One region of the Micromonospora sp. DT227 genome, then DNA from elsewhere that is predicted to be linked to it. Evidence: riboswitches for the same ligand, from Rfam matches in the RefSeq annotation. Region 1 holds a riboswitch; each other region holds the start of a gene.
What was found. A riboswitch is a leader RNA that binds a small molecule or an ion and turns the genes downstream of it on or off. The one in region 1 is predicted to bind cobalamin.

Region 1 (10,140 bases):
GTTCCATCGGCATGTCCGTGCCGAGCGCGACACGTTCGCCGCCACCCTCGGCGTCCAGGACGCTCGACGATTCTCCGGCATCAAGATCGACGGCATCCTGGAGTCGACACTGTCGATCGTGGTGACCTACGACCCCGACCGTGGCGGCCCAGCGGTCCTGGGTCGCCACGCCATCTCCGACACCGGCCTGTATTCGACCTGTCTGGCCATCCAGAACCTCTGGCTGGCCGCCACCGCCGAAGACCTCGGCCTCGGCTGGGTGTCGTTCTATCGCGAGCAGTTCCTCCAGCGGTTGCTCGCCATCCCGGCCGGCATCCGACCCGTCGCCTGGCTCTGCCTCGGCCCCGTCACCCACCTCGAAGCGGTGCCCGATCTCGAACGACACGGCTGGCGCCACCGGCGCCCCCTGTCCGCGGCGATCCACCACGACCGCTGGAACCCCGCGTCCGCCACGAGGTGACGTCTCTGCCGCATGGGTAGGGGCAGCGCCGGACTGCCCCTACCCGCGCTACCTGATCGCTCTCGGTCAGCGGCGTGTTCGGGGCTGTGCGATCGAGACGGCCCGGGCGCCGGCGGAGCGCCGGTCCGGAGGGTCGTGACCCCGGCGGGGCGGCTGGGGGACTGATCGGCCGGTCTCGATGGTCCGGGCGACGGTTGCCCGTGGTGGAGTGGCGTTGACCGCAGGTCGTGAGGTGTGGCAGCATTCGCGGCCTGACGGCAGTGAAGGAAGCCGGTGCGATTCCGGCGCGGTCCCGCCACTGTCACCGGGGAGTGATCCCCCCTTGCGAGCCACGACCGTGCGTGCGCGGTTGGAAGGCCGGGGGTGAGCGTTGATCCGGGAGCCAGGATACTTCGGCCGTCGGACGTACCCCAGGGCGTGGACACCCGAGGAGGACCCGATGACGCACGGCATCTCTTTCATCGACGAACATCGTCATGATCCGCACGGTGGACGCTCCGCCGCACCCGTTGCCTGCCATGCCGCCGGTCGTGCCGGCGCACCCGGGACCGTGGACCCCCTCGGCCGGGGCGCGTGCCGCCAGCGTTGACCGCTCCCCGACCCGCGTCTCGGTGAGTCGCGCCGCGGGTCGCCGCACCCGCTGACGCCGCTCCCATCCCACTTCGCCCCGGTCGCCTCCGCGCGACCCCGGGTGTCACTCTCCGGAGTTTCTCGTGCGCATCCTGTTGCTGTCCACCGCCGACACCGACCTGCTGGCCGCCCGCGCCAGCGACGCCGACTACCGGCTCGCCAACCCCGCGCGGGTCGCCGCCGACGCGGTGCCCGCGCTCGTCGACGGCGTCGACCTCGCCGTCGTACGCCTGCTCGGCGGCCGGCAGACCTGGCCGGACGGGCTGGCCGCCGTGCTGGCCAGCGGCGTCCCCACGGTGGTGCTCGGCGGTGAGGCGCTGCCCGACGCGGAGCTGATGGCGGTCTCCACCGTGCCGTCCGGTGTGGTCACCCAGGCGCTCGCGTACCTGGTCGAGGGCGGCCCGGCGAACCTGAGCCGGCTGGCCCGGTTCCTGTCCGACCGGGTGCTGCTCACCGGCGAGGGCTTCGACCCGCCCGCGCCCACCCCGGCCTACGGCGTGCACGGCGATCCGGAGATCGTCCCCGGCCGGCCCACCGTGGGGATCGTCTTCTACCGGGCGCACGCGCTGGCCGGCAACACCGGCTTCGTCGACGTGCTCGCCGACGCGGTACGGGCCGCCGGCGGGAACCCGCTGCCGATCTTCTGCGGCTCGTTGCGGGGGTTGACCGCCGGCGCCGGTCCGCTCGGTCTCTTCGGCCGGTGCGACGCGCTGCTGGTCACCGTGCTCGCCGCCGGCGGAGCGGTGGCCGCTGACGCCTCCGGCGGCGGCGACGAGGACGCCTGGGACGTCGGCGCCCTCGCGGCGCTGGACGTGCCGGTGATCCAGGCCCTCTGCCTCACCAGCACCCGCGAGCAGTGGGCCGGCAGCGACGCCGGACTGTCCCCGCTGGACGCCGCCATGCAGGTCGCCATCCCCGAGTTCGACGGCCGGATCATCACCGTGCCGTTCTCGTTCAAGCGGATCGACGCCGACGGGCTCTCGGTCTACGCCGCCGACCCCGACCGGGCCGCCCGGGTGGCCGGCATCGCGGTCCGCCACGCCCGGCTACGGCACGTGCCCGCCGCCGACAAGCGCGTCGCGGTGGTGCTCAGCTCGTACCCGACCAAGCATTCCCGGGTCGGCAACGCGGTCGGTCTGGACACCCCGGCCTCCGCCGTCCGGCTGTTCGCGGCGATGGCCGACGCCGGCTACCACCTGGGTGACGCCCCGCCACCCGACGACGGCGACGCCCTGATCCACGCGTTGATCGCCGCGGGCGGCCACGACGTGGAGTGGCTCACCCCGGAGCAGCAGCGCGCCGCCGAGGCCCGGATACCGGGGCGTACGTACCGGCGGTGGTTCGACGAGCTGCCCGCCGCGCTGCGCGAGCGGATGCGGGAGCACTGGGGTGAGCCGCCCGGCGAGCTGTACACCGAGGGTGGGGACATCGTCCTGGCCGGCCTGCGCTTCGGCAACGTGGTGCTGCTGATCCAGCCGCCGCGCGGCTTCGGGGAGAACCCGATCGCCATCTACCACGACCCGGACCTGCCGCCCAGCCACCACTACCTGGCCGCGTACCGCTGGCTCGCCGCGCCGGTCGCCGACGGTGGGTTCGGCGCGGACGCCGTGGTGCACCTGGGCAAGCACGGCACCCTGGAGTGGCTGCCCGGCAAGGGCCTCGGCCTGGCCGCCGACTGCGCCCCCGACGCGGTGCTGGGCGACCTGCCGCTGGTCTATCCGTTCATCGTCAACGATCCCGGTGAGGGCACCCAGGCCAAACGGCGTGCCCACGCCGTCGTGGTCGACCACCTGGTGCCGCCGATGGCCCGCGCCGAGACCTACGGGGACCTGGCCAGACTGGAGCAACTGCTCGACGAGTACGCCACCGTGCAGGCCCTCGACCCGGCCAAGGCGCCGACCGTGCGGGCGCAGATCTGGGACCTGGTCTGCGCCGCCGAACTGCACCACGACCTGCACGCCGAGGCGATGCCCGACGCCGACGACTTCGACGACTTCGTGCTGCACCTCGACGGCTACCTCTGTGAGGTCAAGGACGTGCAGATCCGCGACGGGCTGCACGTCCTCGCCGCCGCCCCCACCGACGAACCGCGGGTCAACCTGGTCCTCGCGGTGCTACGCGCCCCGCAGGTCTGGGGCGGCGCCCGTGCCCTGCCCGGCCTGCGGCAGGCGCTCGCCGGCGCGTACGGTCTCGACGAGCAGGCGCTGCTCGCGTCGCCGGGGCGGCGGATGGCCCTGCCGGCCGCGCTGACCGAGGTCGTGGACGGGCCGTCGGTCACCGCCGCCGACGCCGTCGACCTGATCGAGGCGCTGGCGCGCCGGCTGGTGGTCGGCATGGAGACCCTCGGCTGGGACGCCGACGCGGTCGAGGCGGTGGTCGCGGAGGTGACCGGCCGGGCCGTCCCGGACGCCGCCGCGGTGCTCCGCTTCGCCGCCACCGAGGTGGTGCCCCGCCTGGCGCGGACCACCGACGAGCTGACCAACACCCTCGGCGCCCTGGACGGCCGGTTCGTGCCGCCCGGCCCGTCCGGCTCTCCCACCCGGGGGCTGGTCAACGTGCTGCCCACCGGTCGCAACTTCTACTCGGTCGATCCCAAGGCCATTCCCAGCCGCAACGCCTGGGACGTCGGCACGGCGCTGGCCGACTCGCTGCTCGCGCGGCACCTCGCCGACACCGGCGCGTACCCCCGGTCGGTGGGGTTGTCCGTCTGGGGCACCAGCGCCATGCGGACCCAGGGCGACGACATCGCCGAGGTGCTGGCCCTGCTCGGCTGCCGACCCGTGTGGGACGACCGGTCGCGGCGGGTCACCGGTGTCGAGGTGGTGCCGACCGCGGAACTGGGCCGGCCCCGCGTCGACGTCACGGTCCGCATCTCCGGGTTCTTCCGCGACGCGTTCCCGCACGTGGTGGCGCTGCTCGACGACGCCGTCCGGCTTGTGGCCGCGCTGGACGAACCGGACGCGGAGAACTTCGTCCGCGCGCACGTCGCCGCCGACCTGGCCGAGCACGGCGACGAGCGGCGGGCCACCGCCCGGATCTTCGGCTCCAAACCGGGCGCGTACGGCGCGGGACTGCTGCCGCTGATCGACGCCCGAACCTGGCGCAGTGACGCCGACCTCGCCGAGGTGTACGCGGTCTGGGGTGGCTACGCCTACGGCCGGGGTCTCGACGGGCGGGAGGCGCGTGCCGACATGGAACGCTCGTTCGCCCGGATCGCGGTGGCCGTGAAGAACCAGGACACCCGCGAGCACGACATCGTCGACTCCGACGACTACTTCCAGTACCACGGCGGGATGGTGGCGATGGTCCGCCATCTGACCGGCGCCTCGCCGGAGGCGTACGTGGGTGACTCGGCGATGCCGCACGACGTGCGCACCCGGACGCTGGGCGAGGAGACCCGGCGGGTGTTCCGGGCCCGGGTGGTCAACCCGAAGTGGATCGCCGCGATGCGCCGGCACGGCTACAAGGGCGCGTTCGAGCTGGCCGCCACCGTGGACTACCTGTTCGGCTACGACGCCACCGCCGGGGTGGTCGACGACTGGATGTACGAGCACCTGGCCGCCGCCTACGTCTTCGACGACACCACCCGTGACTTCCTGGAGCGGTCCAACCCGTGGGCGTTGCGCGGCATCACCGAGCGGCTGCTGGAGGCCGCCGACCGGGGGCTGTGGGCCGAACCGGAGCCGGCCACCCTGGACCGGCTCCGCGACACGTACCTCGCCAGCGAGGGTGACCTGGAGGAACGCGCATGAGCACCTTCCCGTTCAGCGCTGTGCTCGGCATGGCCGACATGCGGCTGGCGCTGCTGCTCAACGCCGTCTCCCCGGCGATCGGCGGGGTGCTGGTGCGGGGCGAGAAGGGCACCGCCAAGTCCACCGCGGTACGGGCCCTCGCCGCGCTGCTGCCACCGGTGCGGCGGCTGGCGGGCTGCCGGTTCGGGTGCGATCCGGCCGCGCCCGACCCGGCCTGCCCGGACGGTCCGCACCCCGCCGGCGCCGCCGCCGAGACCGCGCCGGCCCGGCTGGTCGAGCTGCCGGTCGGCGCCGCCGAGGACCGGGTGGTCGGCTCGCTGGACCTGGAGCGGGCCCTCGGCGAGGGGGTACGCGCCTTCGAACCGGGCCTGCTGGCCGCCGCGCACCGCGGCGTGCTCTACGTCGACGAGGTGAACCTGCTGCACGACCACCTGGTTGACCTGCTGCTCGACGCCGCCGCGATGGGTCGCAACCACGTCGAGCGGGAGGGCGTCTCGGTCAGCCACGCGGCCCGGTTCCTGCTGGTCGGCACGATGAACCCGGAGGAGGGTGAGCTGCGCCCGCAGCTCCTCGACCGGTTCGGGCTCACCGTCGAGGTGGGCGCCAGCCGGGACCCGGCGGTCCGCGTCGAGGTGGTCCGTCGCCGGCTGGCCGCCGACGCCGACCCGGCCGGCTTCGCCGCCCGCTGGGCCGAGGCCGATGCGCGGACCGCCCGACAGGTGGCCGCCGCCCGGCAACGGCTCGCCCGGGTGCGACTGCCGGACTCCTCGCTGCGCCAGATCGCCGAGGTCTGCGCCACGTTCGACGTGGACGGGATGCGCGCCGACATCGTCACCGCCCGTACCGCGATGGCGCACGCCGCCTGGCACGGGCGGGACCGGGTGACCGTCGACGACGTCCGGGTGGCCGCCCGGCTGGCCCTGCCGCACCGGCGTCGCCGCGACCCGTTCGACACTCCCGGTCTGGACGACAAGCGCCTCGACGAGGCGTTGCAGCGCGCCCAGGACGAGCACCCCGATGACCCGGACGACGGCGGCGACGGCGACGGCGACGGCGACGGCCCGCGGGGCGGCGGTCCGGGCGGTTCCGGCGGTCCGGGCGGTCCGGGCGGTTCCGGCGGTCCCGGCGGTCCTGGTGGGGCGGCGGGGGACGGGCCCGGCTTCGGCGGGGGCGGCCCGGACGGGCGCGGCGGAGACCCGGCGGCCGGGGACGGTCGTGGTCCCGACGGGGCCGGCCCGGGGCGGCACGGTTCCGGCGGGCGCGACACCGTCGACGCCGAGCGTCGTGGACCCGACGCCGACCGAGGCGGACCCGACGGAGAGTCGTTCGCCGGGGACAGGTCGCACGGTCCCGCCGGACGGCCGGCGGACGGCCGGCCCGGGTGGGCCGACGGCGGCGGGCCTGGCGACGACGACGAGCGTCGTGACCGGCCGCGTCCGGGCGACGCCGCCGCCGGTCAGTCGGTGGCCGTACCCCGGGGTGGGCTGAAGGCGCGGCTGCTCACCGCGCCCGGGGTGGGGGACGGGGTGCCCGGTCGGCGATCCCGCGCCCGCACCGGGCGGGGCCGCACCACGGGCGCCCGGGTGCCGGCCGGTCGGGTGACCGCGCTGCACCTGCCGGCCACGGTCCGCGCGGGCGCGCCGCACCAGGCGGCCCGGGGTCGGCTCACCGGTCCGCTGCGGCTGCGCCCGGACGACGTGCGCGAGGCGGTCCGCGAGGGACGCGAGGGCAACCTGGTGCTGTTCGTGGTGGACGCCAGCGGGTCGATGGGCGCTCGCGAGCGGATGACGGCGGTCAAGGACGCCGTGCTCGCCCTGCTCACCGACGCGTACCAGCGGCGGGACAAGGTGGCGGTGATCGCCTTCCGGGGCGACCGGGCTCGCACCCTGCTGCCGGCCACCTCGTCGGTGCTGACCGCCTCGATCCGGCTGGCCGAGATGTCCACCGGTGGGCGTACCCCGCTGGCCGAGGGCCTGCTCGCGGCGGCCGACCTGCTGCGCCGGGAACGGCTGCGCGACCCGAAACGCCGCCCCCTGGTGCTCATCGTCACCGACGGTCGGGCCACCGCGGGCCGGCGCCCGTTGGAGCGGGCGGCCACGGCGGCGACGCTCCTTGCCGCCACCGGCGCCCCCTGTGTGGTCGTCGACTGCGAATCGGGCCCCGTCCGCCTACACCTGGCCCGCCGCCTGGCCACCCAGCTCAGTGCCCCGCACCACCTGCTGAACGCCCTCACCCACCCGCTCGCCCGCGATCTTGCACTTGCTGCCCCGGCATAGCGGACGAAGCGCACACATGGCGGACCGAAACCGCAAGATCGCGGGAGTGCTCGCGGGGATGACGACGAGGAGAGATCGCTGATGCCACAGGGGAAGCCGAGCACGGTGCCCGACGACGGCCTGACGACCCGGCAGCGGCGGCACCGGCAGCTGCTGCTCGTCCACACCGGACAGATGAAGGGGAAGTCGACCGCCGCGTTCGGGTTGGCGCTGCGGGCCTGGACCGCCGGCCTGCCGATCGGGGTGTTCCAGTTCGTCAAGAGCGCCAAGTGGCGGGTCGGCGAGGAGAACGCCTTCCGGGCGCTCGGCGAGGTGCACGAGCGCACCGGTCAGGGCGCGCCTGTGGTCTGGCACAAGATGGGCGAGGGCTGGTCCTGGATCCAGCGCGGCGGTGCGGCCGACCACGCCGCCGACGCGCTGGAGGGCTGGCGGCAGATCCAGCGCGACCTGGCCGCCCAGCGGTACGGGCTGTACGTGCTGGACGAGTTCACCTACCCGATGAAGTGGGGCTGGGTGGACGTCGACGAGGTGGTCGCCACCCTCGCCGACCGGCCCGGCTTCCAGCACGTGGTGATCACCGGACGGGACGCCGACCCACGGCTGGTGGAGGCGGCCGACCTGGTCGCCGAGTTGACAAAGGTCAAGCACCCGATGGACGCCGGTCAGAAGGGCCAGAAGGGTATCGAGTGGTGACCGGCCCGACGACGCCCTGGGCGCTGCCCCGGCTGGTGGTGGCCGCGTCGGCCAGCGGGCACGGCAAGACCACGGTGGCCACCGGGCTGCTCGCCGCGCTGCGCCGCCGTGGCCTGACGGTCAGCCCGCACAAGGTCGGTCCGGACTACATCGACCCCGGCTACCACGCGCTCGCCGCCGGCCGGGCCGGCCGTAACCTCGACCCCTTCCTGGTCGGCGCGGACCGGATCGCCCCGCTGCTGCGGCACGGCGCGAGCGTCCCCACGCCCGCCGACGTCGCCGTGGTCGAGGGCGTGATGGGCCTGCACGACGGCGCCGTGGGCCGGGGCGACTTCGCCTCCACCGCGCACGTCGCCCGGCTGATCGACGCGCCGGTGCTGCTGGTGCTCGACACCACCGCGCAGGGTCGGTCGGCCGCCGCGCTCACCCTCGGCATGGCCGCCTTCGACCCGACGGTGCGCATCGGCGGGGTGATCCTCAACCGGGTCGGTTCGCCCCGGCACGAGACGCTGCTGCGCGACGCGCTCGCCGAGGTGGGCGTGCCGGTGCTCGGGGCGGTCACCCGGGCCGTCGAGGTGGCCGCCCCGGCCCGGCACCTGGGGCTCGTCCCGGTCACCGAGCGGGCGCCCGAGTCGCTCGCGATCGTCGCGGCCCTCGCCGACCTGGTCGAGTCCACCGTGGACCTGGATGCCGTGCTCGATCTGGCCCGCACCGCCGCGCCGCTGCGGGTGCCCGCCTGGGATCCGGTCGCCGCCGTCGGCGGCCCGGCCGGCGGGGACCGTCCGCTGGTCGCGGTCGCCGGTGGTCCGGCCTTCACCTTCTCGTACGCGGAGACCACCGAACTGCTCACCGCGGCCGGCGCCGACGTGGTCACCGTCGACCCGCTGCGCGACCCGGCGCTGCCCGCCGGCACCCGCGCGGTGATCGTCGGGGGCGGTTTCCCCGAGGCGTACGCGGAGGCGCTGGCCGGCAACGCCACCCTCCGTGCCGAGGTGGCCGCCTTCGACGGCCCGATCGTCGCCGAGTGCGCCGGGCTGCTCTACCTCGGCCGGTCCCTGGACGGCGCGCCCATGTGCGGCCGGCTCGACCTGACCGCCCGGATGACCGGTCGGCTGACCCTCGGCTACCGGGAGGCGGTCGCCGCCGCGGACTCCCCGGTGGCCCGGGCCGGCGACGCGGTACGCGGCCACGAGTTCCACCGCACCACCACCGACCCCGGCCACGGCGAGCAGCCGGCGTGGCGCTGGAACGGCACGGCGCACGGCTTCGTGGCCGGCCGGGTACACGCCTCCTACCTGCACACCCACTGGGCGGGCGCCCCGGCGGCCGCCCGGCGCCTGGTCGAGGCGTGTCGATGACCGCCGGCAGTCGAGCCGCCGCACCTGTCGACGCGGTGCTGACCGGGGTCGGCGTCGGGCCCGGCGACCCGGAACTGCTCACCCTCAAGGCGGTACGGGTGCTGTGCGCGGCCGACCTGGTCTTCGTACCCGTGATGGCGGACCGGCCCGCGGGCGGCGCGGACCAGGGCGGGGGCGCCGGCCGGGCCGAGCGGACCGTGCTGGCGCACGTCGGGGCGGACCGGCTGCGCCGGCTGCCGTTCGCCCTGGACGACCGGGGCGGGGTGAGCCCCCGGCGCGCGGCGGCCTGGGACGCCGCCGCCCGCGTGGTGGTCGAGGCGGTCGACGCCGGGGCGCGGGCGCTCGCCTTCGCCACCATCGGCGACCCCAACGTCTACTCCACCTTCGGCTACCTGGCGCAGAGCGTCCGCGCGCTGCGCCCGGCGGTGCGGGTCGCCACCGTGCCCGGCATCACCGCGATGCAGGAGTTGGCCGCGCGCAGCGGCACCCCGCTCTGCGAGGGACGCGAGCCGCTGACCCTGCTACCGGCGACCGCCGGGCTGGCGCTCTTCGCCGACGCGCTGGCCGGCCCCGGCACCGTGGTGGCCTACAAGGGCTGGCGGCGGCACCCGGAGCTGGTCGGGGAGCTGCGCCGGCAGGGCCGCCTCGGCGACGCCGTGCTCGGGTGCGGCCTCGGGCTGCCCGACGAGCGGATCGGCGCGGTGGACGACGCCGCGCACGACCTGCCGTACCTGTCGACGCTGCTGGTTCCCGCCCGCCGGGACCGCCGAGGAGGAAAACTGTGACCAGCTCCGGCAAGGTGTGGTTCGTCGGGGCCGGCCCCGGCGCGGCGGACCTGTTGACCCTGCGGGCGGCCCGGGTGATCGCCGACGCCGACCTGGTGATCTGGGCGGCCAGCCTGGTGCACGCCGACGTGCTCGGCCACGCCCGCGCCGACGCGGAGATCGTGGACTCGTCGCAACTGCCCGTCG
Region 2 (10,140 bases), on a different contig from region 1:
TCCCGGACCAGGTGCGCCTCGACCAGCGCCGCCTCGGCGGCGCGCGTCTCCGGGTCGGCGTCCAGCCCGGCCTCGACCGAGTACGACGGATTCACCGCCTGCCACACCCGCTCCCGCGCGTCACCCCGGCCGGCCGCCTCGCGGACCAGGCCGAACTTCGCCAACTCCCGCAGGTGGTAGCTGGTGGCGCTCGGCGACAGGCCGGCGACGCCGGCGCACTCGGTGGCGGTCGCGCCGCCCTCCACCGCGCTGAGATGTTCGATGATCGCCATGCGGGCCGGGTGGGCGAGCGCCCGCATCACCTGCGGGTCGCTGATCGTCACCCGGTGCTGTTCGGGACGCGCCTCGGTCATGCCCCCATGATCCCGCGCCGCCCGCCCTCGGGCCCGCGCGGCGCCCCGCCGTCCCCCAGTCCTCCCACGCCGACGGCTCCGACGAACCAGATCGATTACTCACGGCAACGAAGACAGCGGCACAAGGCACCCCCACCGGACGCCTTTGCTCTGCAGCCACGGAAGCAGCACGCACGCAGGGTGACCGAAACGCCGAGGCGGCATCTCGAAGGCTGGGGCATCATGCCTGCTCAAGATGGTGATGCCTCGATGGCTGCAGAGCAAAGGGGCTGCGGGGTCATCAGCCCCGCCCGAACGACTGAACACGCTCAGCGACAACCCGAATGACTACCATCAGCAACAGTGAAGCGCCGCAGCCGCAGTCGTCCCCGGCCTCGGCGCCCGGGGCGGGGCGCGGGTCGACCCGTAATTCCGTATAGTGGATGACCGCCCGACGGCCGCGGTGAGCATGCACCGCAGCGGACGTCCCCGCGCCGGGAGCAGGCCAACCACCCCCGGACACGCGAGCGAGCATTATGTTGAGCCCCAGGAGTTCACAGTGCCCGCACCGGAACTGACCGCCACCACCCCGCTCGACGACGAACTCGTCGCCGAACGGGCCCACCTGGACACCTCCCGCGCCGCGCTGCGCCGGATGCGGGAGCGCGCCGAGTCACTGTTCGCCACCGGCGACAAGGTGGCCGGCGACGCGTACACCGCCGAGCAACTCGGCCGGCACATGGCCCGGCGGGTCAAGGAGCTGGCCGACGATCCGACCACCCCGCTCTTCTTCGGCCGGCTGGACTTCGGCGGGCACGCCGACAGCCCGCCCAGCGGGGAGACGGACCCGGACCACGCCGGGCGGAACTACCACGTCGGGCGGCGTCACGTCACCGACGAGCGGGGCGAGCCGCTGGTGCTCGACTGGCGGGCCCCGGTGTCCCGATCGTTCTACCGGGCCAGCGCCCGCGACCCGCAGGGCGTCGCGGTGCGCCGCCGGTTCGGGTTCAGCGCCGGCGCGCTGACCAGCTTCGAGGACGAACACCTGGACCGGGGCGAGGAACTCGGCACGGCCAGCCGCATCCTCACCGCCGAGATCGAACGCCCCCGCGTCGGCCCGATGCGGGACATCGTCGCCACCATCCAGCCCGAGCAGGACGAGCTGGTCCGGGCCGACCTGGCCGACTCGATCTGCGTGCAGGGCGCGCCGGGCACCGGGAAGACCGCGGTCGGGCTGCACCGCGCCGCGTACCTGCTCTACCTGCACCGGGAACGGCTGCGCCGCTCGGGTGTGCTGATCGTCGGGCCGAACCGGGCGTTCCTGTCGTACATCGCGGCGGTGCTGCCGGCGCTCGGGGAGGTCGAGGTCGAGCAGGCCACCGTCGAGGACCTGGTCGCCCGCGTGCCGGTCCGCGCGGTCGACGACCCGGCCGCCGCCGCGCTCAAGCACGACATCCGGATGGCCGAGGTGCTGCGTCGCGCCGTCGACGCCCACATCGGTACGCCCACCGAGCCGATCATGGTCTCGGACGGCTCGTACCGCTGGCGGATCGGGCTCGACCCGCTGCACCGCCTGGTCACCGAGACGCGGCAGGAGGGGCTGCCCTACGCCACCGGCCGGGAACGGGTCCGGGCCCGGGTGGTGGGGCTGCTGCAACGCCAGGCCGAGGCCCGCCGCGCCGAGTCGCCCTCCGACGCCTGGCTGCGCCGGATGAGCCGGAGCAAGCCGGTCACCGACCTGCTCGACGCGGTCTGGCCGGCGCTCACCCCGGACGGGCTGCTGCACCGGCTGCGGACCGACACCGGAGCGCTCGCCGCCGCCGCCGACGGGCTGCTCAGCGCCGACGAGCAGGAGCTGTTCCGCGCCGGCAAGGTCGGACGCACCGCGAAGGCGACCCGGTGGACCGCCGCCGACGCGGTCCTCCTCGACGAGGTCGCCGGGCTGCTGGAGCGACCCGCCGGGTTCGGTCACGTGGTGGTCGACGAGGCGCAGGACCTCTCGCCGATGCAGTGCCGGGCCATCGCCCGCCGCAGCGAACACGGCTCCATCACGCTCCTCGGCGACCTGGCCCAGGGCACCGCGCCCTGGGCCGCGACCGACTGGCGGGAGTCCCTGACCCACCTGGGCAAGCCGGACGCCGCGGTGGTGCCGCTGAGCGTCGGCTTCCGGGTGCCGGCCGCCGTGGTGGCGTTCGCGAACCGGCTGCTGCCCGCGCTCGCCGTCGACGTACCCCCGGCCCGGTCGCTGCGCCACGACGGGGCGCTCGATGTGCGTACCGTCGAGGATCTGACGGCCGCGACGGTGGCCGAGGTGCGGGCGGCGCTGGCGCACGACGGCTCGGTCGGCGTGATCGCCGCCAACGACACGGTGGACCGGCTCCGCGCGGCGCTCGACGCCGCCGGCGTCGAGACCGCGACCGCCGACGACGTCGCGGCCGCGGCGCGCGTCACCGTCGTCCCGGCGAGCCTGGTCAAGGGCCTGGAGTACGACCACGTGGTGGTCGTCGAGCCGGCCGCGATCGTGGCCGCCGAGCCGCGCGGCCTGCACCGCCTCTACGTGGTGCTGACCCGGGCGGTCTCCGGGCTGGCGGTGCTGCACCGCGCCCCGCTGCCCGCCCCGCTGGCCGGCTGACGGAACCGGTGGCCCCCGGGCGGAGCGACTGGCGGACACCCGGTACACAGGGGAGGCACCGTCCCCCCGCCCGAGGAGCCCGCGATGATCCTGGCCCGCGCCGAACAGGTCAGCCGCCGCTACGGCGAGGTGCTGGCGCTGGACCGGGTCGACCTGACCGTCCGGGCCGGGGAGCTGGTCGGCCTGCTCGGCCCGAACGGCGCCGGCAAGAGCACCCTGATCAACCTGCTGGTGGGGCTGCGCCGCCCGACCGCCGGCCGGGTCGAGCTGCTCGGCGGTGACCCGCGCGACCCGGCGAGCCGGCGACAGCTCGGGGTGACCCCGCAGGAGACCGGCCTGCCCGGCACGCTGCGGGTCGGCGAGGTGGTCGACTTCGTCTCCGCGCACTTCCCCGACCCGGTGCCCCGGGGTGAGCTGCTCGACCGGTTCGGCCTCGCCGACCAGGCGCGGCGGCAGACCGGTGGCCTCTCCGGCGGGCAACGCCGGCGGCTGGCCGTGGCGCTGGCGTTCGTCGGCCGGCCCCGGCTGGTGGTGCTGGACGAGCCCACCACCGGGCTCGACGTGGAAGCGCGGCACGCGCTCTGGGACGCGATCCGCGGCTTCCACGCCGACGGCGGCACGGTGCTGCTGAGCAGCCACTACCTGGAGGAGGTGGAGGCGCTCGCCCAGCGGGTGGTGGTGATCGGCCACGGGCGGGTGCTCGCCGACGACTCGGTGGCGGCGATCCGGGGCATCGTCGGCGTACGCCGGGTCAGCCTGGTCGCCGACGACCTGCCGGCGCTGCCCGGGGTGGTCGCCACCGAACGCGTCGACGGGCGGGTCCACCTGCTCACCACCGACGCCGACCAGCTCGTCCGCGACCTGGTCACCGCCGGCGTGGCGTTCCGCGACCTGGAGGTCCGCCCCACCTCGCTGGAGGAGGCGTTCCTCGCCATCACGGCCGACGCCCGGCCCGCGCCCACCCCCGCCTAGGAGACCGCCGTGCCGCTCGCCCTGGTCCACGCCCGCTACCAGCTCCTGGAGATCATCCGGATCCCGGTGGCGGTGGTGGGCAGCGCGTTCTTCCCCGCCGCCGCGATGCTCTTCTTCGTGGTGCCGTTCGCCGGCGACGACCCCACCGGCGCCACCTACGCCACCGCCGCCATGGTCACGTTCGCGACCATGAGCGCCAACATCTTCCAGTACGGCGTGGGCGTCGCCGAGGACCGCGACCAGCCCTGGAACCCGTACACCCGGACCCTGCCGGCCGGGCCGACGCCGCGCCTGGCCGGGCGGATCCTGGCCGGCCTGGTGCTGACCTACCTGTCGATGGTGCCGGTGGTGGTGATCGCGGCGGTGGCCACCGCGGCGCGGGTCACCGTGGCGCAGTTCCTGATCGGGCTCGCCGCGGTCGCCGTGATCTCGGTGCCGTTCACGCTGCTCGGCCTCGCGATCGGCTACTCGTTGCCGAGCAAGGCGGCGATCGTGGTGGCGCAGGTGCTCTTCTTCCCGCTGGCGTTCGGCGGTGGCCTGCTCTCCGCGCCGGACCAGGCCCCCGGTTTCGTCCGGGCGGTCGCCCCCTACCTGCCGACCCGGGGCGCGGTGGAGTTGATGTGGGCGGCGGTCACCGACTGGCGGCCCGACCCCCGGGCGCTGGTGATGCTGGTGGTCTGGGTGGTGGCGCTGGCCGCGGTCGCCGGCTGGGCGTACCGGCGGGACGAGGGGCGCCGCTTCCGCTGACGTTTTGTCCGGTTCCGGCCCGGCGGCCGGTCCGGTGGTGCCACGATGCCGGCAGGGCGGGCCAGCGGGACCGCCCCCGGCGGAAGGGGTCCCCCGTGAACGGCGTCGAGCCCGGCACACCCTGCTGGACCGACCTGGCCACCCCCGGACTGGACGACGCGAGACGGTTCTACCCGCAACTGTTCGGTTGGACCGGGCGGATCTCCACCGTGCCGGACGCCGGCGGCTACACCGTCTTCCTCAAGGACGGCAAGGCCGTCGCCGGGGTCGGCCCGCCGGCCACCCCGGACCAGGTGCCGGTCTGGTCGACGTACGTGGCCACGGACGACGCCGACCTGGTCGCCACCCGGGTCGCGGCGGCCGGCGGGCAGGTGGTCGTCGCCCCGTTCGACGTCGCCGCGCAGGGCCGGATGGCGGTGCTCGCCGACCCGGCCGGCGCGGTGTTCAGCGTCTGGCAGCCGATGGCGATGCGCGGCGCGGAGTTGTTCAACGCGCCCGGCGCGATGTGCTGGAACGAGCTGGTCACCCCCGATCCGGAGGGAGCCCGGGAGTTCTACGCGCTGGTCTTCGGCTGGCATCCCGAGGAACGGTCGACCGGGCCGGCCCCCTACATCGGATGGCGCTGCGGTGCCCGCATCGTCGCCGGCATGCTGCCGGCGGCCGAGCCGCTCCCCGCCGACCTGCCGGCGTACTGGACGGTCTACTTCGGGGTGGAGGACACCGACGCCACCGCGGCCCGCGCCGCCGAACTGGGCGGCACCATCCTCGTCCCGCCCCGGGACAACCCGGCCGGTCGCTCCGCCGCCCTCCGCGACCCCCACGGCGCGCTCTTCTCCATCTCCACCCTCCGCTGACCCGCACCACGCCGCGCCGCACCACGCCAATCCGCGCCGCGCCGCGCCGCGCCCGCACAGTTTCACGGAAAGCGTGGCTATTCGGCCGCGAATAGCCACGCTTTCCGTGAATCAGCAGGGGCGGGGTGGGGAGAGTGGGGCGGGTCAGTGGGGGCGGACGGGGACCACCAGGGGGCCGTGGTCGCCGGGGATGACCCGGACGTGGGCGCGGTAGTGGCGGGCGAGCAGGTCCTCGGTGAGCACCTCGGCGGGTGGGCCGGCGGCGGCCACCCGGCCCTCGGCGAGCAGCACCAGACGGTCGGCGTACTCGCCGGCGATGGAGAGGTCGTGCATGGTGGCGAGCACGGTCAGGTCGTGCTCGCGGCGGAGCTGGTCGACCAGTTCCAGCACCTCCTGCTGGTGCCCGATGTCCAACGCGCTGGTCGGCTCGTCGAGCAGCAGCAGGGTGGCGCCCTGGGCCAACGCCCGGGCCAGGAAGACCCGCTGCCGCTCGCCGCCGGAGAGCGTGGCCAGCTCGCGGCTGCCGAACCCGGCCAGGTCGAGCCGGTCCAGCACCTGGCGCACGGCGGCCAGGTCGGCGGCGGACTCCCGACCCAGCGGCGGCATGTGGGGCGTGCGCCCGAGCAACACGTAGTCGACGACCGCCATGCCGGCCGGCACCGCCGGTGACTGCGCCACGGTGGCCACCACCCGGGCCCGGTCGCGGCGGCGCAGCGCGCGGATCGGCGTACCGAAGAGGGAGACGGCGTCCGGCGCGGGCAGCAGGCCGCCGACGGCGCGCAGCAGCGTCGACTTGCCGGCGCCGTTGGGGCCGATGACGGTGACCCACTCGCCCACCGCGACGGTCAGGTCGACGCCGGCCAGGACCGGACTGCCGCCCAACTCGACCCGCAGGTCCCGGACCTCGACCGCGGCGGTCACGCTGGCCTCCCGGCGTGCGACTGCGGGGCTCGCAAACCCGGCTCACTCCTCGCGCTCACGCTGGTCCCCGGGGCGTGCGACTGCGGGGCTCGCAGACCCGGCTCACTCCTCGCGCTCACGCGCGCACCCCGCGGGCGGTGCGCAGGATCAGGACGAAGAACGGGCCGCCGAGCAGCGCGGTCACCACGCCGATGGGGATCTCGGCGGGTGCCGCGGCGGTCCGCGCGACCACGTCGGTCAGCGCCAGGAACGCGCCGCCGAAGAGCATCGACAGCGGCAGGATCACCCGATGGCTGGAGCCGGCGAGCAGCCGGACGGTGTGCGGCACGATGATGCCGACGAAGCCGATCAGGCCGGAGGCGGAGACCGCGGCGGCGGTGCCCAGCGAGGCGGCGGCGATCAGCAGGTAGCGGGACCGCTGCGGGTGCAGCCCGAGGCTGGTGGCCTCGTCGTCGCCGAGGGCGAGCACGTCCAGCTCCCGCCGGTGCGCCAGCACCACCACGGCGGTGAGCAGGAAGTACGGCAGGACCAGCAGCACGTCGTGCCAGCCAGCGGTGGAGAGCCGCCCGAGCAGCCAGGAGTACACCTGCTGGAGGCTGTCCGAGTGCGCTTGCAGCAGGTAGGTCTGCCCGGCGGCGAGGAACGCCGACACGGCCACCCCGGCCAGGATCAGTGTGGCCGGGGAGCGGTCCCGGCCGCCGGCGGCACCGAGCAGGTACGTCATCGCCACCGCGCCGAGCGAGCCGACGAACGCGGCGAGCGGGACGGTGACCGGCAGGCCGGTGAGCGCCCCGCCGGCCCCGGCGCCGAGCACGATCGCCGCGGTGACCGCGAGCCCGGCCCCGGCGGCCACGCCGAGCAGGTACGGGTCGGCCAGCGGGTTGCGGAAGACGCCCTGGTAGCAGCCGCCGGCCAGGGCGAGCAGCGCGCCGACGAGCAGACCGAGCACGACCCGGGGCAGGCGCAGCTCGGTGACGATGGCGACCTCCTGCTCGGTGAGGCCGCTGTCCAGGTGCACGCCGGGCAGCAGGTTGAGCAGTTCCGCCGCGACGCTGGCGGGCGGCAGGCTGACCGGGCCGAACGAGACGCCGGCCACCAGCGCGACGAGCACCGCCACCAGGCCGGCGAGCAGCCAGCGGGTGCGCAGCCCGGCCGGCCGGGCCGGAGCGTCGGCGTGTGCCGCGCCCCGGCGGGGGCGCGGCAGCCGGCCGGCCGGCCGGGACGCGTCGGGCGTCCCGGCCGGCACGGGGTCCGCCGGTCGTACGGCCACGGTCAGGCCGGAACCTTGGCGGTGGCGTCGACGATCGCCTTCAGCAGGTCGACGACGCGCGGGCCCCAACGCGAGGCGATGTCGTCGTCAAGCGCCACGACCTGGTTGTTCTTGACCGCGGTGAGGCCGGCCCACCCGCTGCGCGCCTTGACCGTGTCGGCGCTCTGCTGGCAGCACTTGGTGTCGGCCAGGAAGACGAAGTCGGGGTTCGCCTTGACGATGACCTCCTGGGAGAGCTGCGGGTAGCCGCCGCTCTTGCCGCCGGCGTCGGCCGGGTCGGCGATGTTCTCCAGCCCGGCGAGCGCGTAGATGGTGCCGATGAACGTCTTGCTGGTCGCGGTGTACAGCTCCGGGCCCAGCTCGTGGTAGTAGGTCAGCTTCTCGGCGCGCTTGGGCAGGTCCTTGGTGAGCGCGGTGATGTCGTCCTTCATCTTCCGCACCACGGCGTCCGCCTCGGCCGGGTGGCCGGTGAGCTTGCCCAGGTCGGTGAGCTGCCGGTACGTGTCGTCGAGCGTGGTCGCGGCCGGGGTGAGCAGGACCGGGATCTTCAGCGCGACGAGCTGGCTGGCGATCTTGTTGGTGTCATTGGTGATCACCACCAGGTCGGGGCTCTTCGCGGCGATCGCCTCGGCGTTCGGCTGGTAGCCGGAGAGGTCGGTCTTCGGCGCGTCCGCCGGGTAGTTCGACTGGTCGTCGACGGCGGCGACCTGCTTGCCGGCGCCGATGGCGAAGAGCATCTCGGTCGAGGTCGGCGACAGCGAGACGATCTTCTCGGGGCGCTTCTCCAGCGTCAGGTTGCCCACGCTGGCGGGGAACGAGCCGCCGGACGCGCCGGGGGCGGGGGCGTCGGTCGAGGTCTTCTCGGCACAGCCGCCGAGCAGCAGCACGCCGGCCGCGAGCGCGGTGGCGAAGAGCCGAGGGGTACGTCGGGTCACAGGTCCTCCTGTCGGTCGAGGAGCGTGGTGCTTCGCCGACAGGCTGGAAGGGCCCCGTCCGCGAGGCGCCCTTCCTCGAAGGCGCGTGTCGCGACCGGGCCGCAGGCGACCTGGCTCGTCCCACGTCCGTCGGCGCCGGCGGGAGGCCGACGCCGACCGTACGGGGCATCACAGTTGCGGGACAGCGCCGGTTTCGCACCGGCTTCGCTGTGGCACGGTCGGTGACACCGTAGCGCACGACCAGCGGAGATCACCCGGACGGGCGGGGTGGGCGGGGACCCCGGTGGGGGTGGAGCCGGGGTCCCCGCCGCCGGGTGAGGTCAGCAGTACTGGCTTTGCTTGCCGATCGCCCGGTACGGGCAGTCGGCGTACTCGGAGAGCGTCAGCACGGCGTCCCGGTTGCGCGAGGTCTGCGCCGGGATCACCTCGTCGGGCGGGTAGAAGCCGCCGCCGGAGGCCGAGCCGGGGTACATCTCGAACGTGTACGCCCAGATCTTGTGGGCGCCCCACATCCAGTCGATGCTGGTGCCGTCCGCGATGTAGAGGTCGCTGGACTGCTCCGGGGTGTAGCCGTTGCTGGCCGCCATCTGCTGGCCGATGGTGGCGAACGTGTTGTACTGGTCGGCGGTCATCCCGGTGGCGGTGTTGCTGTACGTGTAGCCGTACGGCCAGAGCACCAGCTGGGAATAGGTGTGGAAGTCGATGTTCGCCTTGATCTGCTGCACCCCGCCGACGACCCGGCTGTTGACGAAGTTGCGCAGCGCGGCGGTCTCCGGGGCGGAGAAGGCGGACGGGCCGCGGTAGGTGTCCGACGACTTCGTGCCGGACGAGCCGCCGCAGCAGCCCCACTGGTAGCTCCAGTTGCGGTTCAGGTCGGTGCCGACGTACGTGGAGCCGCTGTTGGGCTGCCGGTTCTTCCGCCAGGAGCGGTAGGAGCCGGTGGCGATGTCGTACTCGCTGCCGTCCGGGTTGACGGTGGGCACGATCCAGATCTCCCGGGAGTTCACGATGCCTGTGATCCGGGAGTCGGTGCCGTAGTTGTCGGTGAACAGGTTGAGCAGGTAGATCGCCATCTCGACGGTCAGGTGCTCGCGGGCGTGCTGCTGGGCGTTGAACAGGATCTCCGGTTCGCTCTCGTCGGTGCCGACGTTGTCGGAGATCTTCACGGCCATCAGGTCCCGGCCCTGGTAGGACGTGCCGATGCTGAGCTTGCGGGCGATGCTCGGGTGGTCGGCGACCACCTGGTTCACCACCGCGGTCAGCTCGGCGTAGTCGTGGTAGTTCGAGTCGGCGGGCGGGAACGCGTACGCGGTCGCGCCGCCGGCCGGCGCCGGGGCGACGTCCTTCTCCAGCCGGAAGCCGAGCCGGGTGATCGCGTTCGCCTCGGCGGTGGTGGCCGTGACGTGCAGCACGCCGTGTTCGGAGTAGTCGATGGCGGCGCCGGTGCGGGCGACCGCGGTGCGGTCGGCGACGGTGC
Region 3 (10,140 bases), on a different contig from region 1:
AGGTCGGCGCGGAGGTCGAGGCCGGCGCGCCGGTGCTGGTGCTGGAGGCGATGAAGATGGAGACGGTGCTGCGGGCGCCGTTCCGGGCCCGCCTGAAGGAGTGCGCCGTCGCGGTCGGCACCCAGGTGGAGGCCGGCGCGCCGCTGCTGCGCCTGGAGCCGGTCGCCGAGGAGGGCGCCGAGGCCGCCGCCCCGGCCGAGGAGGCCGTGGAGCTGGACCTGCCGGACGCGCCCGCGGACGTCCCGGCGCGGACCCGGGTCGAGCGCGGCCAGGAGGACCTGCGTGGGCTGCTGCTCGGCTTCGACGTGGACCCGCACGACGAGCGCCGCGTCCTCGACGACTACCTCGACGCGCGGCGCGCGGCCACCGAGGCCGGGCACCGGCCGCTGGCCGAGGAGCTGGAACTGGTCGACGTCTTCGCCGACCTGGCCGAGCTGAGCCGCAACCGGCCCGGCGGGGACGACGGCTCCGGCGGGCACCTGCACAGCGCCCGCGAGCACTTCCACACCTACCTGCAGAGCCTCGACGTGGAGCGGGCCGGTTCGCCGGAGGCGTTCCGGGCCCGGCTGGCCAAGGCGCTCGGTCACTACGGCGTCACCGAGCTGGACCGCTCCCCCGCGCTCGAGGCCGCGGTGTTCCGGATCTTCCTGGCCCAGCAGCGGGCCACCGTCGACGCCGCCGTGATCGCCGCGCTGCTCCGCGCCTGGCTGCGGGAGCTGCCGCCGGACGAGGCGCTGCGCGAGCCCGCCGGCCTCGCGTTGGAGCGGCTGATCGCGGCCACCCAGGTCCGCTTCCCGGTCGTCGCGGACCTGGCCCGGGGCGTGGTGTTCGCCTGGTTCGCCCAGCCGCTGCTGCGTCGCAACCGGGCCCGGGTGTACGCGCGGGTCCGGTCGCACCTGCGTCACCTCGACCGTCAGCCGGACGCGCCGGACCGCGACGAGCGGGTCGCCGAGATGGTACGCAGCACCGAGCCGCTGGTCCGGCTGCTCGGTCAGCGGCTGGTCCGGGACAACCTGGACAACGCGACCATGCTGGAGGTGCTGACCCGCCGCTACTACGGCAACAAGGCGCTCACCGGCGTCCGCACCCGGACGGCCGGGGGTTGCGTGTTCGTGGTGGCCGACCGTGCCGAGTCGAGCGTGGTGTCGGCCGCGGTGCGGTTCGACGCGCTCGGCGACGCGCTGCGCGGGCTGGCCGAGGTCGCCGCGGACTGCGCGGCCGTCGACGCGGACGTCTACCTGGCCTGGGAGAACCAGCCCGAGGAGTTCGACGCCACCGCCGCCGCGCTGCTCGACGTGATCAACGCGCATCCGCTGCCGGACCGGGTGCGCCGGCTCACCACCACGGTGGCCGGGCGCGGCGGCGCGGTGATGCACCACCACTTCACGTTCCGTCCGGACGGGACCGCGATGGTCGAGGAGCGGCTGATCCGGGGCCTGCACCCGTACATCGCGCAGCGGATGCAGTTGGAGCGGCTGCACCGGTTCGACCTGACCCGGCTGCCGTCGCTGGACGAGGAGGTCTACCTCTTCCAGGCGGTCGCCCAGGAGAACCCGACGGACCAGCGGCTCGTCGCGTTCGCCCAGGTCCGGGACCTGACCGAGCTGCGCGAGCAGGACGGCCGGCTGGTGGCGCTGCCGACCACCGAGGACGCGGTCACCGCCTGCATCGACTCGATCCGCCGGGCGCAGTCCCGGCGACCGTCGAAGGTCCGGTTCCCGACCAACCGGATCGTCATCTACGTCTGGCCGCCGAGCGAGCTGACCCGCGAGGAGATGGAGCGGATCGCGGCCCGGGTGCGCCCGACCACGGTCGGCGCGGACCTGGAGGAGATCCTGTTCATCGGGCGGCAGCGGGACCGCCGGACCGGGGAGCTGACCAAGGTCGGCGTGCGGATCGCGTTCGACGTCACCGGGCAGGCCCGGCTCTTCGTCGGGGAGCCGCCGACCGAGCCGGTCGAGCCGCTCGACGACTACCGGCTGAAGGTGCTGCGGGCGGCCAGCCGCAACACGGTCTACCCGTACGAGCTGACCGGGCTGCTCGGCGAGTTCACCGAGCACGACCTGGACGCCGAGCACACGCTGGTGCCGGTGGACCGGCCGAAGGGGCGCAACACCGCCGCGATCGTGGCCGGCGTGGTCCGTACGCCGACGCCACGGCACCCGGACGGGGTGACGCGGGTGGTGCTGCTGGGCGACCCGACCAAGTCGCTCGGCGCGCTCTCCGAGCCGGAGTGCCGGCGGGTGATCGCCGCGCTGGACCTGGCGCAGCGGATGGGCGTGCCGCTGGAGTGGTACGCGCTCTCCGCCGGCGCCCGGATCTCGATGACCTCGGGCACCGAGAACATGGACTGGGTGGCCGCCGCGCTCAAGCGGATCGTCGAGTTCACCCAGGACGGCGGCGAGATCAACATCGTGGTGGCGGGCATCACCGTCGGCGCCCAGCCGTACTGGAACGCCGAGGCGACGATGCTCATGCACACCAAGGGTGTGCTGGTGATGACGCCGGACTCGGCGATGGTGCTGACCGGCAAGCAGTCGCTTGACTTCTCCGGTGGCGTGTCCGCCGAGGACAACTTCGGCATCGGCGGCTACGACCGGGTGATGGGCCCGAACGGCCAGGCGCAGTACTGGGCGCCGAACCTGCCGGCCGCGCACGAGGTGCTGATGGCGCACTACGACCACACGTACGTGGCGCCGGGTGAGGACGCGCCGCGTCGGGCCACCACCACCGACCCGGTGGACCGGGACGTGTCGACGTTCCCGCACACGGTGGCCGGCAGCGACTTCACCACGGTCGGGGAGATCTTCTCCGCCACCGCGAACCCGGACCGGAAGAAGCCGTTCGACATCCGTACCGTGATGCGGGCCCTCGCGGACCAGGACCACCCGGTGCTGGAGCGGTGGGCGGGCATGGCCGACGCGGAGACCGCGGTGGTGCAGGACGTGCACCTCGGCGGCATCCCGGTCTGCCTGCTCGGCATCGAGTCCCGGTCGGTGCCCCGGCACGGCTTCCCACCCACCGACGGCCCGGACACCTACACCGCCGGCACGCTGTTCCCCCGGTCGTCGAAGAAGGCCGCGCGGGCGATCAACGCGGCCAGCGGCAACCGGCCCCTCGTCGTGCTGGCCAACCTGTCCGGCTTCGACGGCTCGCCGGAGTCGATGCGCAAGCTGCAACTGGAGTACGGCGCGGAGATCGGCCGGGCGATCGTGAACTTCCGCGGCCCGATCGTGTTCTGCGTGATCTCGCGCTACCACGGCGGCGCGTTCGTGGTGTTCTCCAAGGCGCTCAACCCGGCCATGACGGTGCTGGCGATCGAGGGCTCGTTCGCCTCGGTGCTCGGTGGCGCGCCGGCCGCCGCCGTGGTCTTCGCCGGCGAGGTCGCCGCGCGCACCGCCGCCGATCCCCGGGTACGCGAGTTGGAGCGCCGGGTCGGGGCCGCCACCGGCACCGAGCGCGCGACGCTCACCGGGGAGCTGGACGAGCTGCGGTCGTCGGTGCGGGCCGAGAAGCTGGGCGAGGTGGCCACCGAGTTCGACCGGGTGCACAGCATCCAGCGTGCCGTCGAGGTCGGTTCGGTGGACGCGGTGATCCGCGCCGCCGAGCTGCGGCCCCGGATCATCGAGGCGATCGAGGCGCGTCTGGGCTGACCCCAGGACGCGTCGACGGCGGCGGACGGGCTTCGGGCCCGTCCGCCGCTTCGCGTGTGGCGGTGCTTGACCGGGCCGAACCGGCCGTGATGTGCTCACCACGTCAGCTTGATGGAAACGGTTGTCGTTTCCGGAAGTGGAGGAGACATGTCGCTCACCGTTCCGCCCGCCCTGCTCCGCGCCGCCGAGGCCGGTCCCGTGTCCGAGGAGGCGTTCGTCGCCTGCGTCCGCGACTCCCTGCCGTACGCCTGGGAGACCGTCAGCCGGGTGGTCGCCGACCTGGCGACGTCCGACGCCGACTTCACCGACAACGTCGTGCCGCCGCCGGGCGAGACCGAGCGCGGGCAACTGCTGCGCGCGCTCGCCAGCGACGCGATCCGCGCCGGCCTGGAGCGTCACTTCGGGGTGCGGCTGGCGTTCCAGAACTGTCACCGGGTGGCCGCGTTCCGGCCGTCCGCCGCCGGCTCCGAGGCGTACCGCCGGTTCACCTCCAGCCGGGGCCAACTGCTGAACCAGTCCCCGACGCTGCGCAACTGCTGAGCCACGCGCCACGCGGCGGGCCGGCGTGCCCCGCCGGCCCGCCGCCGGCCCGGTGGGGTCGGCGCCGGGTCAGCCGTGGCCGCGCACCAGCGGCAGGAACACCTCGTCCACGATCTCGACAAGCACCTCGTCGGGGACCGAGGGGATGCCGCGCATCGCGTACTCGGCGCGGAGCAGCATCATCGGCGCCGTCGCCACCCGGGGCCGGGCGGCCGCCGCCGGCGCCTCGCCCCGGGCCGCGGCCCGTTCCAGCATCCCGAGCCACGCGCGGTCCATGGTGTCCGCCCCGGACCGCTCCCGCATCAGGGTGAGCAGCTCCGGGTCGTCGGCCGCGGCGGCGAGCAGGCCACGCAGGATCGTCCCGTGCGGCGAGGACCACGTCTCGTTGGCCCGCCGGAGCATCTCGAGCGCGTCGCCGCGCAACGTTCCGGTGTCCGGGTTCGGCATGGCGGCGTCGGACAGGTGGCGGTACGCCGCGATGCCCAGCGCCGCCCGGTGCGGCCACCGGCGGTAGATGGCGTTCTTGTTGGTGCCGGCGCGGGCGGCGACCCGGTCCATCGTCATCCCCGAGTATCCGGATTCGCGCAGTTCCGCCGCGGCGGCGTGCAGGATCGCCCGTTCCAGTTCCTCGCCCCGGCGCCTCGTGCCCATGGCTTGCAGGGTACTCGACGTACCCTGTAGGGTACGCGGCGTACCTTACCGAACGGGGAGGAACGCGAGATGCGCGTCTTCGGCATGAACTACGACACCGGCTTCGTGAGCGCCGGGTCCACCACCCACGAACCCTTCGACCCGGAGACCGTACGGCGCGACCTGCGGGTCATCCGCGACGAGCTGCACTGCGACGCGGTGCGGATCACCGGCGGCGTCCAGGACCGGCTGGAGCTGACCGCGCGCCTGGCGGCCGAGACGGGGCTGGAGGTGTGGTACTGCCCGTTCACCAACGGCCTGGACCGCGCCGGGCTCATGGCGTTCCTGCTCGACGGCGCCGAACGGGCCGAGCGGCTGCGACGCGAGGGCGCCACGGTCGTCTACCTCACCGGCTCCGAGATCTCCATGTTCACCGAGGGCTTCCTGCCCGGCCGCGACCTGACCGAGCGCCTGGCGCTGTTCACCGATCCGATGCGGATGCGGGAGGCGGTCCCGGTCGCGCGGGCCGCGGTGCGCGACTTCTTCGCCGACGCGCTTCCCGCGGTGCGCGAGCGGTTCGGTGGCCCGGTCGGATACGCCTCGATCCCCCTCGAAGGCGTCGACTGGACCCCGTTCGACATCATCGCCAGCGACGCCGGCTACCGCGACGCCACGAACGCGGCGGCGTTTCCGCAGAGCCTCGCGGCGGCGGTGGGCCAGGGCAAGCCGTACGCCGCCACGGAGTTCGGCTGCTGCACGTATCGGGGCGCCGCCGACGTCGCGGGCGCGACGGAACCGGTGACCTACGACGAGCACGGCCGGGCGGCGAAGCTCACCGCGACGCTGGAGCGCGACGAGGAGGGCCAGGCCCGCTACCTCGTCGACCTGCTGCGCGACTACGAGGCGGGCGGGGTGGAGGCGGCGTTCGTCTACACGTTCGCGAACCGGCACCTGCCCACCACCGAGGACCCGGAGCACGACTACGACCTGGCGGCCCGGGGCATCGTGCGCGTGCTGCCGGACGGCTCGTGGACACCCAAGGCCGCCTTCCACGCCCTCGCCGAGTACGGCCACGCCCGCGCGTCGAGCCGGTCGGCCGGCTAGGCGTCCGGCCCGCCGCCGTCCCGACGGCGGGGCCCCGCCGCCGGGACGGAACTGGCACTGTGGACGGATGACGGACATCGACGCCCGCCGGCCCCATCCCTTCTACCAGGACGCCGACGGCGTCAACCGGCCGCCCGGCCCGCACAAGCACCCCGACTACGCCCGGTTCGCGGCCGGCTCTCCGGTGGTGCCCATCGTCCGCCGGGTCGGCGGCGAACCGGTTCCGGCGCTGCTGATCTGCCGGTACGCCGACGTGCGCGAGGTGCTGCGCCGGCAGGACGTCTTCTCCCGGGCCGCCGCCGCGTACGCCGACGAGGTCGACGTGTCCGGCACCATGCTCGGCATGGACGGGGCCGAGCACGCCCGGGTGCGCGGCACCGTGAAGGACGCGTTCACCCGGCCGGCCGTCGACGGGCTGCGCGACGCGGTCCGCACCGCGGCCGAGGAGCGGCTCAGCGCGATGGTGGGCCGGGGCGCTCCGGCGGACCTGGTCCGCGACTTCGCCGTCCCGTTCGCGCTGGACGTGATCTGCGACCTGCTCGGCCTGCCGGCCGACGACCGGATGCGGTTCCGCCGGTGGGGCGACATGTTCCTCGGCGCCGGCGACCTGAGCCGCGAGGAGGCGGCCCGGTCCGCCGAGGAGATGGGCGGCTACCTGTGGGAGCAGCTCGAACAGCGACGCGACCGACCCGGCGACGACCTGCTCGGCCGGATCGCGACCGCCGCCGCCGACCAGCCGGTGGACGTCCAGATCAAGCTGCCGATCTCACTCGTGGTGGGTGGCTGGGAGACCACGGCCAGCTCGATCGCCACGTTCGTCCACGTGCTCCAGACCGAGCCGTACGGGCCGGCCGGCACCGGATGGGCGTACCTTCTCGCGCACCCCGAGCGGCTGGACGGCGCGGTCGCCGAACTGGAGCGGCTGCACTCCACCGCGAACGGCGACGAGATGCCGCGGCGGGTGATGGCGGACGTGACGCTGCCCAGCGGCGCCCGACTGGCGGCGGGCGACATCGTGGTCCCCTCGCACGACGCCGCCAACCGCGACCCGGCGGTGTTCCCGGACCCGGAACGGATGGACTTCGACCGCGCGCCCACGCCGCACCTGTCCTTCGGCCACGGCGCGCACTACTGCATCGGGGCCCACCTGGGCGCGCTGGAGGTCCGCACCGCACTCGGCCTGCTGCTGCGGGAGCTGCCCGGCCTGCGCCTCGCGGTGCCGCCGGACGAGGTGCCGTGGAAGCCGGGCCACGCCATCCTCGGCCCGGTCGCGCTGCCGGTCACCTGGTAGGCGCGGCACCCGGCCGTGGACCGGGCACGCGCTTGCATCTATACACTCGGTATATATACTGAGTGAATAAGCTGCCGAGGAGGATCACTGATGACCGAGACATCCGTCCCCGAACACGGCATGACCCGCCGCACCCTGGTCCGGGCCGCGTTGGCGGTGGGAGCCGGCGCGTCGATCGGCGTCGCCGGCCGCACGACGGCGGCCACGGCCCAACCGGGGCCGGCCCGGCTCACACTGCCCACACCGACCGGACCCCACCCGGTCGGCACCGTTGCGCTGCACCTGGTCGACCGGTCACAACCGGACCCCCTCGCCGGGCCGGGACGGTATCGGGAGCTGATGGTCAACGTCTGGTATCCGGCCCGGGACGTGTGGCGGCACCCCCGCGCCGAGTGGATGACCGCCGCGTCGCTACGTGCGCTACTGGAGTCCACCGGGTTCGATCCCGACGCGGTGCGGGCGCCGCTGACCGCCGGCCACGAGGGCGCGCCGGTGCGACGCGCCGCCCGTCGGCTGCCGGTGGTGGTCTACTCGCACGGCGCGGGCAGCCATCGATCGGACACCACCATCGTGGTCCAGGAACTCGCCAGCCACGGATACGCGGTGGTCACGGTGGACCACACGTACGACGGGCCCAGCGAGTTCCCGGACGGCCGGGTGACCGTCCGGGAGGACGACTACGACGCGACGCCCTGGACCTACACCCGCGACGTGCGGTTCGTGCTGGACCAGATCGCCGTCCTCGCCGCCGGCGGCAACCCGGACGTCGACCGTCGGCCGCTCCCGACCGGGCTGTGCACGGCGCTGGACCCGCACCGGATCGGCATGTTCGGTTGGTCGAAGGGGGGGACCGCGACCGCGCTCACCATGGGCACCGACCAGCGGGTACGCGCCGGGCTGAGCTTCGACGGCCCGATGCTGTCCCAGCCGCGGCCCACCGACCTGGACCGGCCGTTCATGCTGATGACGGCGGAGTACACCCGCGTCACGGAGCCCGCCGTCGCCGAGTTCTGGTCGCACCTGCACGGCTGGCGGCTCAACGTCCAGGCTGCCGGCGCGCTCCACCAGTCGTACGGCGACAACCAGTGGCTGGTGCCGCAACTGGCCCGGGTGATCGGGATGAGCGACGAGGAGCTCACCGGCTGGATCGGCACCCTCGACCCCGCCCGCGCGGTACGCATCCAACAGGCGTACCCGTTGGCCTTCTTCGACAGGCACCTGCGGCACCGGGGTCACCTGCTGCGCGGCCCGAGCCGCTCCTTCCCCGAGGTGTCGTTCGTGGCCTGAGCCGATCGGCGGGCGGCGGTGTCAAGCGGGGCCCCCTCCTCTACCGGAGGCGTTAACAAGGGGCCCCGCCTTCACCTCCCATCTGGTGTTGCCTACCGGCCATCACCGCCATATATGGTGTCCCCGCAGCTGGTTCGGCCGCGCCTGACAGGCGCGGCCGAGGCAAGAGGGAACCCGGTGGAAGTCCGGGACTGCCCCGCAGCGGTGAGTGGGAACGACCGCCGTCATCAGCACTGGGCCACCGGCCTGGGAAGCGACGGCCAGTAGGCGACCTTCGTGTCACGCCCGCGAGTCCGAAGACCTGCCAGCGCGCCGTGCGCTGCCGCGCGCGGCGGTCGAAGGTCGCGCGGGACGACCGACGCCAGCAACCGGGCCGGCCTGCGTGCCGTGCCCGTTGGCGTTCTCCCGCCGGCCGAGACCATCGGTGACAGCGAGGGAGAGGTCATGACGGTCGTGCAGGAGAGTCAGCGGTCCGGTGCCACCGGGCCGGAGCAGCGCCGGCTGGCGATGCGGGTCCGCAAGCGGGACGGCGACACCGAGCCGGTCGACGTCAACCGGATCGTCCGGGCGGTCGAGCGCTGGGTCGCCGACCTGGACGAGGTCGATCCGCTGCGGGTCGCCACCCGGACCATCAGCGGGCTCTACGACGGGGCGAGCACCGCGGAGCTGGACCGGTTGTCGATCCAGACCGCGGCGGAGCTGATCGGCGAGGAGCCGCAATATTCCCGGTTGGCGGCCCGGCTGCTGGCCGCGTACGTGGACGAGGAGGTCCGTGGGCAACAGGTGACGCGCTTCAGCGAGTCGATCGGGTACGCGCACGGGCTGGGGCTGATCGGTGACGACACCGCCGCGTTCGTGGCCCGCCACGCCGACGAGCTGGACGACGCCGTGGACCCGGCCGGTGACCTGCGGTTCGAGTACTTCGGACTGCGTACGGTGGCGGACCGTTACCTGCTGCGGCACCCGGAGTCGCGGCTGGTGGTGGAGACGCCGCAGTACTGGCTGCTGCGGGTGGCCTGCGGGCTGTCGCACGCCCCGGCCGAGGCGGTCGGTCTCTACCGGCTGATGTCCAGCCTGGCCTACCTGCCCAGCTCCCCCACGCTGTTCAACTCGGGCACCCGGCACACCCAGATGTCGTCGTGCTTCCTGGTGGACTCGCCCCGCGACGAGCTGGACTCCATCTACGAGCGTTACCACCAGGTGGCGAAGCTGTCGAAGTTCTCCGGCGGCATCGGCATCTCCTGGTCCCGGGTGCGCGGCCGGGGCGCGCTGATCCGGGGCACGAACGGGCGGTCGAACGGCATCGTGCCGTTCCTCAAGACGCTCGACGCCGGGGTGGCGGCGGTGAACCAGGGCGGCCGGCGCAAGGGCGCGGCCTGCGTCTACCTGGAGCCGTGGCACCCGGACGTGGAGGAGTTCCTGGAGCTGCGGGACAACACCGGCGAGGAGTCCCGGCGCACCCACAACCTCAACCTGGCCAACTGGATCCCGGACGAGTTCATGCGCCGGGTCGAGGCGGACGAGGACTGGTCGCTGATCGACCCGTCCGACGCGCCGGAGCTGCCCGACCTGTACGGCGAGGCGTTCGACGCCGCGTACCGGGCGGCCGAGAAGAAGGCGGTCCGCACGGTCCGG

Region 2: another riboswitch for cobalamin. It lies ahead of ACLQ2W_RS03790 (ABC transporter substrate-binding protein); the one in region 1 lies ahead of cobN (cobaltochelatase subunit CobN).
Region 3: another riboswitch for cobalamin. It lies ahead of ACLQ2W_RS13610 (ribonucleoside-diphosphate reductase subunit alpha); the one in region 1 lies ahead of cobN (cobaltochelatase subunit CobN).

The regions. Positions count from the first base shown of each region.
Region 1 covers NZ_JBNCLA010000011.1:138,641-148,780, forward strand. Annotated here, with positions in the region: gene bluB (5,6-dimethylbenzimidazole synthase) at 1-460, shown strand, start outside; cobalamin riboswitch at 724-853, shown strand; gene cobN (cobaltochelatase subunit CobN) at 1,174-4,842, shown strand; gene ACLQ2W_RS29410 (VWA domain-containing protein) at 4,839-7,118, shown strand; gene cobO (cob(I)yrinic acid a,c-diamide adenosyltransferase) at 7,200-7,811, shown strand; gene ACLQ2W_RS29420 (cobyrinate a,c-diamide synthase) at 7,808-9,169, shown strand; gene cobI (precorrin-2 C(20)-methyltransferase) at 9,166-9,954, shown strand; gene cobM (precorrin-4 C(11)-methyltransferase) at 9,951-10,140, shown strand, end outside.
Region 2 covers NZ_JBNCLA010000001.1:765,861-776,000, reverse strand. Annotated here, with positions in the region: gene ACLQ2W_RS03825 (ArsR/SmtB family transcription factor) at 1-353, opposite strand, end outside; gene ACLQ2W_RS03820 (HelD family protein) at 892-2,964, shown strand; gene ACLQ2W_RS03815 (ABC transporter ATP-binding protein) at 3,049-3,936, shown strand; gene ACLQ2W_RS03810 (ABC transporter permease) at 3,946-4,683, shown strand; gene ACLQ2W_RS03805 (VOC family protein) at 4,779-5,537, shown strand; gene ACLQ2W_RS03800 (ABC transporter ATP-binding protein) at 5,682-6,458, opposite strand; gene ACLQ2W_RS03795 (FecCD family ABC transporter permease) at 6,574-7,662, opposite strand; gene ACLQ2W_RS03790 (ABC transporter substrate-binding protein) at 7,731-8,663, opposite strand; cobalamin riboswitch at 8,747-8,916, opposite strand; partial or broken gene ACLQ2W_RS03785 (M14 family metallopeptidase) at 8,987-10,140, opposite strand, start outside.
Region 3 covers NZ_JBNCLA010000003.1:282,288-292,427, forward strand. Annotated here, with positions in the region: gene ACLQ2W_RS13580 (carboxyl transferase domain-containing protein) at 1-3,653, shown strand, start outside; gene ACLQ2W_RS13585 (SCO5389 family protein) at 3,801-4,193, shown strand; gene ACLQ2W_RS13590 (TetR/AcrR family transcriptional regulator) at 4,263-4,844, opposite strand; gene ACLQ2W_RS13595 (hypothetical protein) at 4,914-5,927, shown strand; gene ACLQ2W_RS13600 (cytochrome P450) at 5,995-7,218, shown strand; gene ACLQ2W_RS13605 (alpha/beta hydrolase family protein) at 7,309-8,505, shown strand; cobalamin riboswitch at 8,619-8,828, shown strand; gene ACLQ2W_RS13610 (ribonucleoside-diphosphate reductase subunit alpha) at 8,950-10,140, shown strand, end outside.